DNA from 2 places in the Streptomyces sp. NPDC107498 genome. Region 2 is predicted to be linked to the other one. Evidence: riboswitches for the same ligand, from Rfam matches in the RefSeq annotation. Region 2 holds a riboswitch; the other holds the start of a gene.
What was found. A riboswitch is a leader RNA that binds a small molecule or an ion and turns the genes downstream of it on or off. The one in region 2 is predicted to bind S-adenosylmethionine.
Positions count from the first base shown of each region.

Region 1: linked by a shared signal. The riboswitch ahead of thrC (threonine synthase) and the one ahead of ACZ66Z_RS14925 (aminotransferase class V-fold PLP-dependent enzyme) in region 2 are both predicted to bind S-adenosylmethionine.

Region 1 covers NZ_JBVJPE010000031.1:15,561-18,960, forward strand. Annotated here, with positions in the region: gene ACZ66Z_RS33655 (alpha,alpha-trehalose-phosphate synthase (UDP-forming)) at 1-140, opposite strand, end outside; gene ACZ66Z_RS33660 (glucosyl-3-phosphoglycerate synthase) at 288-1,229, opposite strand; SAM riboswitch class I at 1,379-1,527, shown strand; gene thrC (threonine synthase) at 1,521-2,828, shown strand; gene ACZ66Z_RS33670 (MoaD/ThiS family protein) at 2,844-3,119, shown strand.
Region 2 covers NZ_JBVJPE010000007.1:124,785-128,184, forward strand. Annotated here, with positions in the region: gene qcrB (cytochrome bc1 complex cytochrome b subunit) at 1-134, shown strand, start outside; gene trpD (anthranilate phosphoribosyltransferase) at 264-1,328, shown strand; SAM riboswitch class IV at 1,408-1,524, shown strand; gene ACZ66Z_RS14925 (aminotransferase class V-fold PLP-dependent enzyme) at 1,734-3,128, shown strand; gene ACZ66Z_RS14930 (Lrp/AsnC family transcriptional regulator) at 3,201-3,400, opposite strand, start outside.

The DNA of each region.
Region 1 (3,400 bases), on a different contig from region 2:
ACCCAGAGACTGTCCTGGGAGCCGATGGCACTCAGGCCCGAGACCAGGCCGCCGCCGCCCCTTCGGGCGTCGAGCGAGCCGTCCTCGCCGAGTGCGTACGAGACGGGGCCCCGGTTGGAGGCGACGAGCACAGTAGCCATGGGGCGAACCTAGCCCGTCCCGTAAACGCTCAAACGTACGTATACGAGACAGGCTGATCCGGCCACGCTCCGTCACCGCGGATCGATGCCGCCGATCGATCGCCGCGGATCGTCGCCGCCGATCGATCGCGGGTGCCCCGTCCCGTCTCATGCCACGCGGCGCTGCGCGTACTCCGTGATCTCGGCCATCGGGGGGCGCTCCTCCGTGTCCACCGCGTACGTGCGCGGCTCGAAGCCCTGCCGGCCCCGCTCGAACTGCGTCAGCCTCGGCCGCACCAGGTGGCCCCGCGAGAGCCGCAGCTGCGCCGTCCGGTAGATCGCCGCCGCCATCCGGCCCAGCGCCTGCCCGTCCTGGTGCCGGTGCTTGCGCACCCCCACGTCCACCTGTGCGAGCGCGTCCAGGCCCACCGTGTGCAGGGCGTCCACGAGCAGTCCCAGCTCCACTCCGTAACCGACGGGGAACGGCAGCCGTTCGAGCAGGGAGCGCCGTGCCGCGTACTCGCCGCCCAGCGGCTGCACGAAGCCCGCCAGCCGGGGCCAGTGCAGGTTGAGCAGCGGACGGGCCACCAGCTCCGTGACCCGACCGCCCTGACCGGGAGTGTCTCCGAACGGGCGGTCGTACATCGCCTTCACGAAGTCCACGTCCGGATCGGTGAGCAGCGGGCCCACGATCCCCGTCACGAAGTCCGCCGAGAAGTCCCGCAGGTCCGCGTCGACGAAGCACACCACGTCCCCGCTCGTCACCATCAGCGACCGCCACAGGACCTCGCCCTTGCCGGGCACGGTCGGTATCCGGGGGAGTATCGAGTCCCGCGCGACCACCCGCGCCCCGGCCGCCGCCGCCACCTCCGCCGTGCGGTCCGTGGAGCCCGAGTCGATCACCACCAGCTCGTCGACGAGCGGCACCGCCTCCGTCATCAGCTCGCGACGGATCACGGCGACGATGTCCCCGACCGTCGCCTCCTCGTTCAGCGCCGGCAGGACGACGCTGACCTTCGTGTTCCGCTTGGCGGCGAGGATCCGCTCCAGCGGTCGGTCCGCCACGGACCAGGACCGCCGGTCCAGCCAGCGCTCCACCTCTTCCAGCACGTGATCTCCATCTCGCGGTTCGGACGGCCGGTTCAAGCGTCCGGGCCTTCGGTTACAGTCTTGAACAACGCGGATGCCCGATGCACGTCGGGGTGCCGACCGCGTCGGAGCGCAGGAACGAAAGTCCACCGCGCTTCACAATCGAATACCGCTCATCCAGAGGGGCAGAGGGAAACGGCCCGTTGAAGCCCCGGCAACCCTCCAGTCGGTTACCACTCGTCCTCCAGCGAGGTCCCCGGCTAGGGAAGGTGCCAAATCCGTCTCATGGCGAAAAATTCGCCATTGGGAAAGATGAGGAGAAAGGGCCTCGCCTCCATGGCTGTACAGACCGTTACCCCCACCACCGTCGACCTCGGTCCCGCGTCCGGGCTCTCCTGTCGCGAATGCGGTGAAGTCTTCCCGCTCGGTCCGATCTTCGCCTGTGAACTCTGCTTCGGACCGCTCGAAGTCGCGTACGACCTCCCCACCGGTGACCCCGAGGCGCTGCGCAAGCAGATCGAGGCCGGTCCCGCCAACATCTGGCGCTACGCCCCGCTGCTGCCCGTCCCGGCCGACGTCGCCGAGAAGCCGAACCTGAACCCCGGCTGGACCAAGCTCGTCCGGACCGACAACCTCGCCCGCGAGATCGGCGTCGCCCCCGGCAAGCTCTTCGTCAAGGACGACTCCGGCAACCCGACCCACTCCTTCAAGGACCGGGTCGTCGCCCAGGCCCTCGAAGCCGCCCGGGCCTTCGGCTTCACCACGCTCTCCTGCTCCTCCACCGGCAACCTGGCCGGCGCCGTCGGCGCCGCCGCCGCCCGTGCCGGCTTCCGCTCCTGCGTGTTCATCCCGCACGACCTGGAGCAGGGCAAGGTCGTCATGGCGGGTGTCTACGGCGGTGACCTCGTCGCCATCGAGGGCAACTACGACGACGTCAACCGCTTCTGCTCGGAGCTCATCGGCGACCCGCTCGGCGAGGGCTGGGGCTTCGTGAACGTCAACCTCCGCCCGTACTACGGCGAGGGCTCCAAGACGCTCGCGTACGAGATCTGCGAGCAGCTCGGCTGGGTCGTCCCCGACCAGCTCGTCATCCCGATCGCCTCCGGCTCCCAGCTCACGAAGATCGACAAGGGCCTCCAGGAGCTCATCAAGCTGGGCCTCGTCGAGGACAAGCCGTACAAGATCTTCGGTGCCCAGGCCGAGGGCTGCTCCCCGGTCTCCGCCGCCTTCAAGGCCGGGCACGACGTCGTCCGGCCGCAGAAGCCGAACACCATCGCCAAGTCGCTCGCCATCGGCAACCCGGCCGACGGCCCCTACGTCCTCGACATCGCCCGCCGGACCGGTGGCGCCGTGGAGGACGTGAACGACGAGCAGGTCGTGGACGCGATCAAGCTCCTCGCGCAGACCGAGGGCATCTTCGCGGAGACCGCGGGCGGCGTGACCGTCGGCGTGACGAAGAAGCTCGTCGAGGCGGGTCTGATCGACCCGGACCTCACCACCGTCGTCCTCAACACCGGCGACGGACTCAAGACCCTGGACGCGGTGGCCGACACCTCTCAGGCGACCGCCACCATCCGCCCGAGCCTGGACGCGTTCCGCGACGCCGGCCTGGCGCTCTGAAAGGTTGAAGAAGACATGGCCGTGAACGTCCGCATCCCCACCATCCTCCGCACCTACACGGGCGGGCAGTCCGAGGTCCAGGCCGAGGGCGCGACCCTCGCCGAGGTCATCGCGGACCTGGAGAAGAACCACACGGGCATCGCCGCCCGCGTCCTGGACGACCAGGGCAAGCTGCGCCGTTTCGTCAACGTCTACGTGAACGACGACGACGTGCGCTTCGAGCAGGGTCTGGAGACGGCCACCCCGGCCGGCGCGGGCGTCTCGATCATTCCGGCCGTCGCCGGAGGCTGACCGCCGAGCGCGGTGCCGGCGGCTGCTGAGCCCCTTGCCTTACCAGTCAGTACGAATTGCCCCTTCCGCGCGATAAGCGGAAGGGGCAATTCTGCATGGTTGAGCGCGGTAGAGTTGGGGAAGTCCCCTCCGCTGCCCATGCCGGGCGCATATGAGAATGCGTCTCCGCACGACAAGAAGCAGCCAAAGTGTGTGCGCGTTGTGTACCTTCTGCGCGCTTTGCCGGGCCCGACTTGCCCCGTGATCCTGGGGATCCTCCCCAATTCCCCTTTCCGCCGCGC
Region 2 (3,400 bases):
TGGAGCGCAAGATCGGCGCGATGGAGAAGCTCCGGGTCAAGCTCAACAAGGGCTACTACGGCGACGACAGCCAGGTCGCCAAGCCCACGGTCGAGGAGTACAAGGAGATCCAGAGCGGCCACGGCCACCACTGATCTCCCCGAACGCCTGACCTGAAGGTCGCCACGGCAGGAGCCCCGTCCATTCGATGGACGGGGCTCTTTGCCGTCCCCGGGGGTGGATAGGGTGGGACCGTATCCGTCACGTGATCACCAGGAGCTGCCATGAGCGCTGCGACCCCCGCTGGAGGACCCACGTCGGCGGGCCGCTCCTGGCCCGTCCTGCTGAACGGTCTGCTCGACGGCAAGGACCTCTCCGCCGACGACACCGCCTGGGCGATGGACCTGATCATGAGCGGCGAGGCGACCGACGCGCAGATCGCCGGCTTCATGGTGGCGCTGCGGGCCAAGGGCGAGACCGTCCAGGAGATCACCGGCCTCGTCCGCACCATGTACGCGCACGCCAACACCATCGAGGTGCCCGGCCCCGCCGTCGACATCGTCGGCACCGGCGGCGACGGCGCCAAGACCGTCAACATCTCCACGATGGCCTCCATCGTCGTCGCCGGCACGGGGGCGAAGGTCGTCAAGCACGGCAACCGCGCCGCCTCCTCCGCCTCCGGCTCCTCCGACGTCCTGGAGAAGCTCGGCATCAACCTCCACCTCACCCCGCGACGGGTCGCCGAGGTCGCCGAGGAAGCCGGCATCACCATCTGCTTCGCCGTGAAGTTCCACCCCTCGCTGCGGCACGTCGCCGCGGCCCGCGGCCAGCTGGGCATCCGGACCACCTTCAACGTCCTGGGTCCGCTGACCAACCCGGCCCGGGTGAAGGCCCAGGCCGTCGGGGTCGCCGACCCGCGCATGGCGCCGATCGTCGCCGGCGTCCTCGCCGAGCGCGGCAACTCCGCCCTGGTCTTCCGCGGCGACGACGGCCTGGACGAGCTGACGACCACCGCCACCTCCCGGGTCTGGGTGGTCCGGGACGGCGGCGTCACCGAGGAGCGCTTCGACCCGCGGGACGTCGGCATCGAGCTCGTCCCCCTGGAGGCCCTGCGCGGCGCCGACGCCTCGTACAACGCCGACGTGGCCCGCCGACTGCTCGCGGGGGAGACCGGTCCCGTGCGGGACGCGGTGCTGCTCAACGCGGCGGCGGCGCTCACCGCCCTGGAGCCCGGCACGGGCACCCTGGCGGAGCGGCTGGGCGCGGGCATCGCGAGGGCGGCCGAGTCGATCGACTCCGGCGCGGCCCTCCGGTCCCTGGAGCGATGGGTCGCCGCCAGCAACGCGTGACCCGTGCGGCGCACGACCCCGGTCCACCATGCGGACCGGGGTCGTGCGCTTCGGCGATCATGTGGCAGGATGCTCCACAGGTCACGAGTGACAGCGTTTTGGCCCCGGCTTGCTGTCCGGCAACCCTCCTTCCGTGGCGGGGTGCCCCGGGTGATGACCAGGCCGTGGGCAGCGAGGTCTACGGCAAGCGCGGATCCCTCGAACACCAGGGGTCCTGGTCAGTCGAGGAGCTTTTTCCGTGAGCAAGCGAATGCGATAGGGCGACTCCGCCCCTACTTCACCCTCGGAACAGGGTCCCTTCCGCGTACCCCCGTGTCCTCCGAGGCATCACCCGTACCCCGCCGCACCCGGCCGCGTACGGGATTCACCGAAGCCATTCCGCACCGCCCGCCGGGAGATACCGCCATGTCCGCACGCCCGAACGCCGTCACCGCCCCGACCGTCGCCGCCGATTCCGCCGACCCCTGCTGCGACGCCCCGCTGCCGGTCCTCGGCCGGGACGTGACCGTCCCGCTCGTCACCGGCGGCGAGGTGACCTACGCGGCGCTCGACTACGCGGCCAGCGCACCGGCCCTCCAGCGGGTCTGGGACGACGTCGCCGCCTACGCCCCCTACTACGGCAGCGTCCACCGCGGCGCCGGCTACCTCTCCCAGCTCTCCACCGACCTCTTCGAGAACAGCCGCGCCACCGTCGCCGAGTTCCTCGACTGCCGCCCCGGCGACCAGGTCGTCTTCACCCGCTCCACCACCGACTCGCTGAACCTGCTCGCCCAGGTCCTCCCGGCCGGCTGCGAGGTCTTCGTCTTCGAGACCGAGCACCACGCCTCGCTGCTGCCGTGGAGGGACGCCGGCGTCACCTACCTCGACGCGCCGCGCACCCCGGCCCAGGCCGTCGAGACCCTGGAGCGCGCGCTCGCCGACCGTGACCCCCACGGCCCCGCCCTGGTCTGCGTCACCGGCGCCTCTAACGTCACCGGCGAGCTGTGGCCGGTGAAGGAGCTCGCCGCCGCCGCGCACGCGCACGGCGCCCGGATCGTGCTCGACGCCGCCCAGCTGGCCCCCCACCACCCCGTCTCCGTGCGGGAGCTGGACGTGGACTGGGTCGCCTTCTCCGGGCACAAGCTGTACGCGCCCTTCGGCTCCGGCGTCCTGGCCGGCCGCGCCGACTGGCTGCAGGATTCCGAGCCCTACCTCGCGGGCGGTGGAGCGTCCCGCAAGGTGGCCCGTCGGGCCGACGGCGGTGTGGACGTGGAGTGGCACACCACCCCGGCCCGACACGAAGCCGGTTCGCCGAACGTCATCGGCGTCTACTCGATCGCCTCCGCCTGCAAGGCGCTCGCCGAGGCCGGCTTCGACTCCCTCGTCGCCCGCGAGCGGCACCTGATCGCGAAGGTCCGCGAGGGCCTGGCCGAGGTGCCCGAGGTGCGCGTGCTCTCGCTCTTCGGCGACGACGCGCCCCGCGTGGGCGTCATCTCCTTCGTCGTGGAGGGCTGGAACAGCTCCCACTTCGCCGCCGCGCTCTCCGCCGAGTACGGCATCGGCGTCCGGGACGGCCTCTTCTGCGCCCACCCGCTGGTCCGCACCCTGCTCGGCAGCGACCCGCAGGACCCGGGCGAGTGCGGCGCGCCCGAGGCGAACCCGGGCGAGCGCTCCCTCAACGCCATCCGGGTGAGCTTCGGCGCCGGCACGCCGGACGAGCACGTGGAGCGGTTCGTCGGCGCGGTCAAGGAGCTCGTCCGGGACGGCGCGCAGTGGAAGTACCGCACCGAGGACGGCCGCTGCGTCCCCGACCGCGGCTGATCGCTCACTCGTACGGGTGAAGGGGGCCTCCCGGTCGGGAGGCCCCCTTCGGCCGTGTCGCGTGCGCGGTGTTCAGGACTCCAGGCCGATGGCGAAGGCCGCCTCCAGGTCGTGCTGGGAGTACGTCCGGAAGGCGACGTGCGTGTCCGTGGCCTCGACGCCCGGAATCTTGCTGATGCGACCGGGGATCACGTCCGCCAGGTCGTCGTGGCGCGGCACCCGGACCATGGCGATCAGGTCGTACGTACCGGTGACGGAGAAGACCTCGCTGA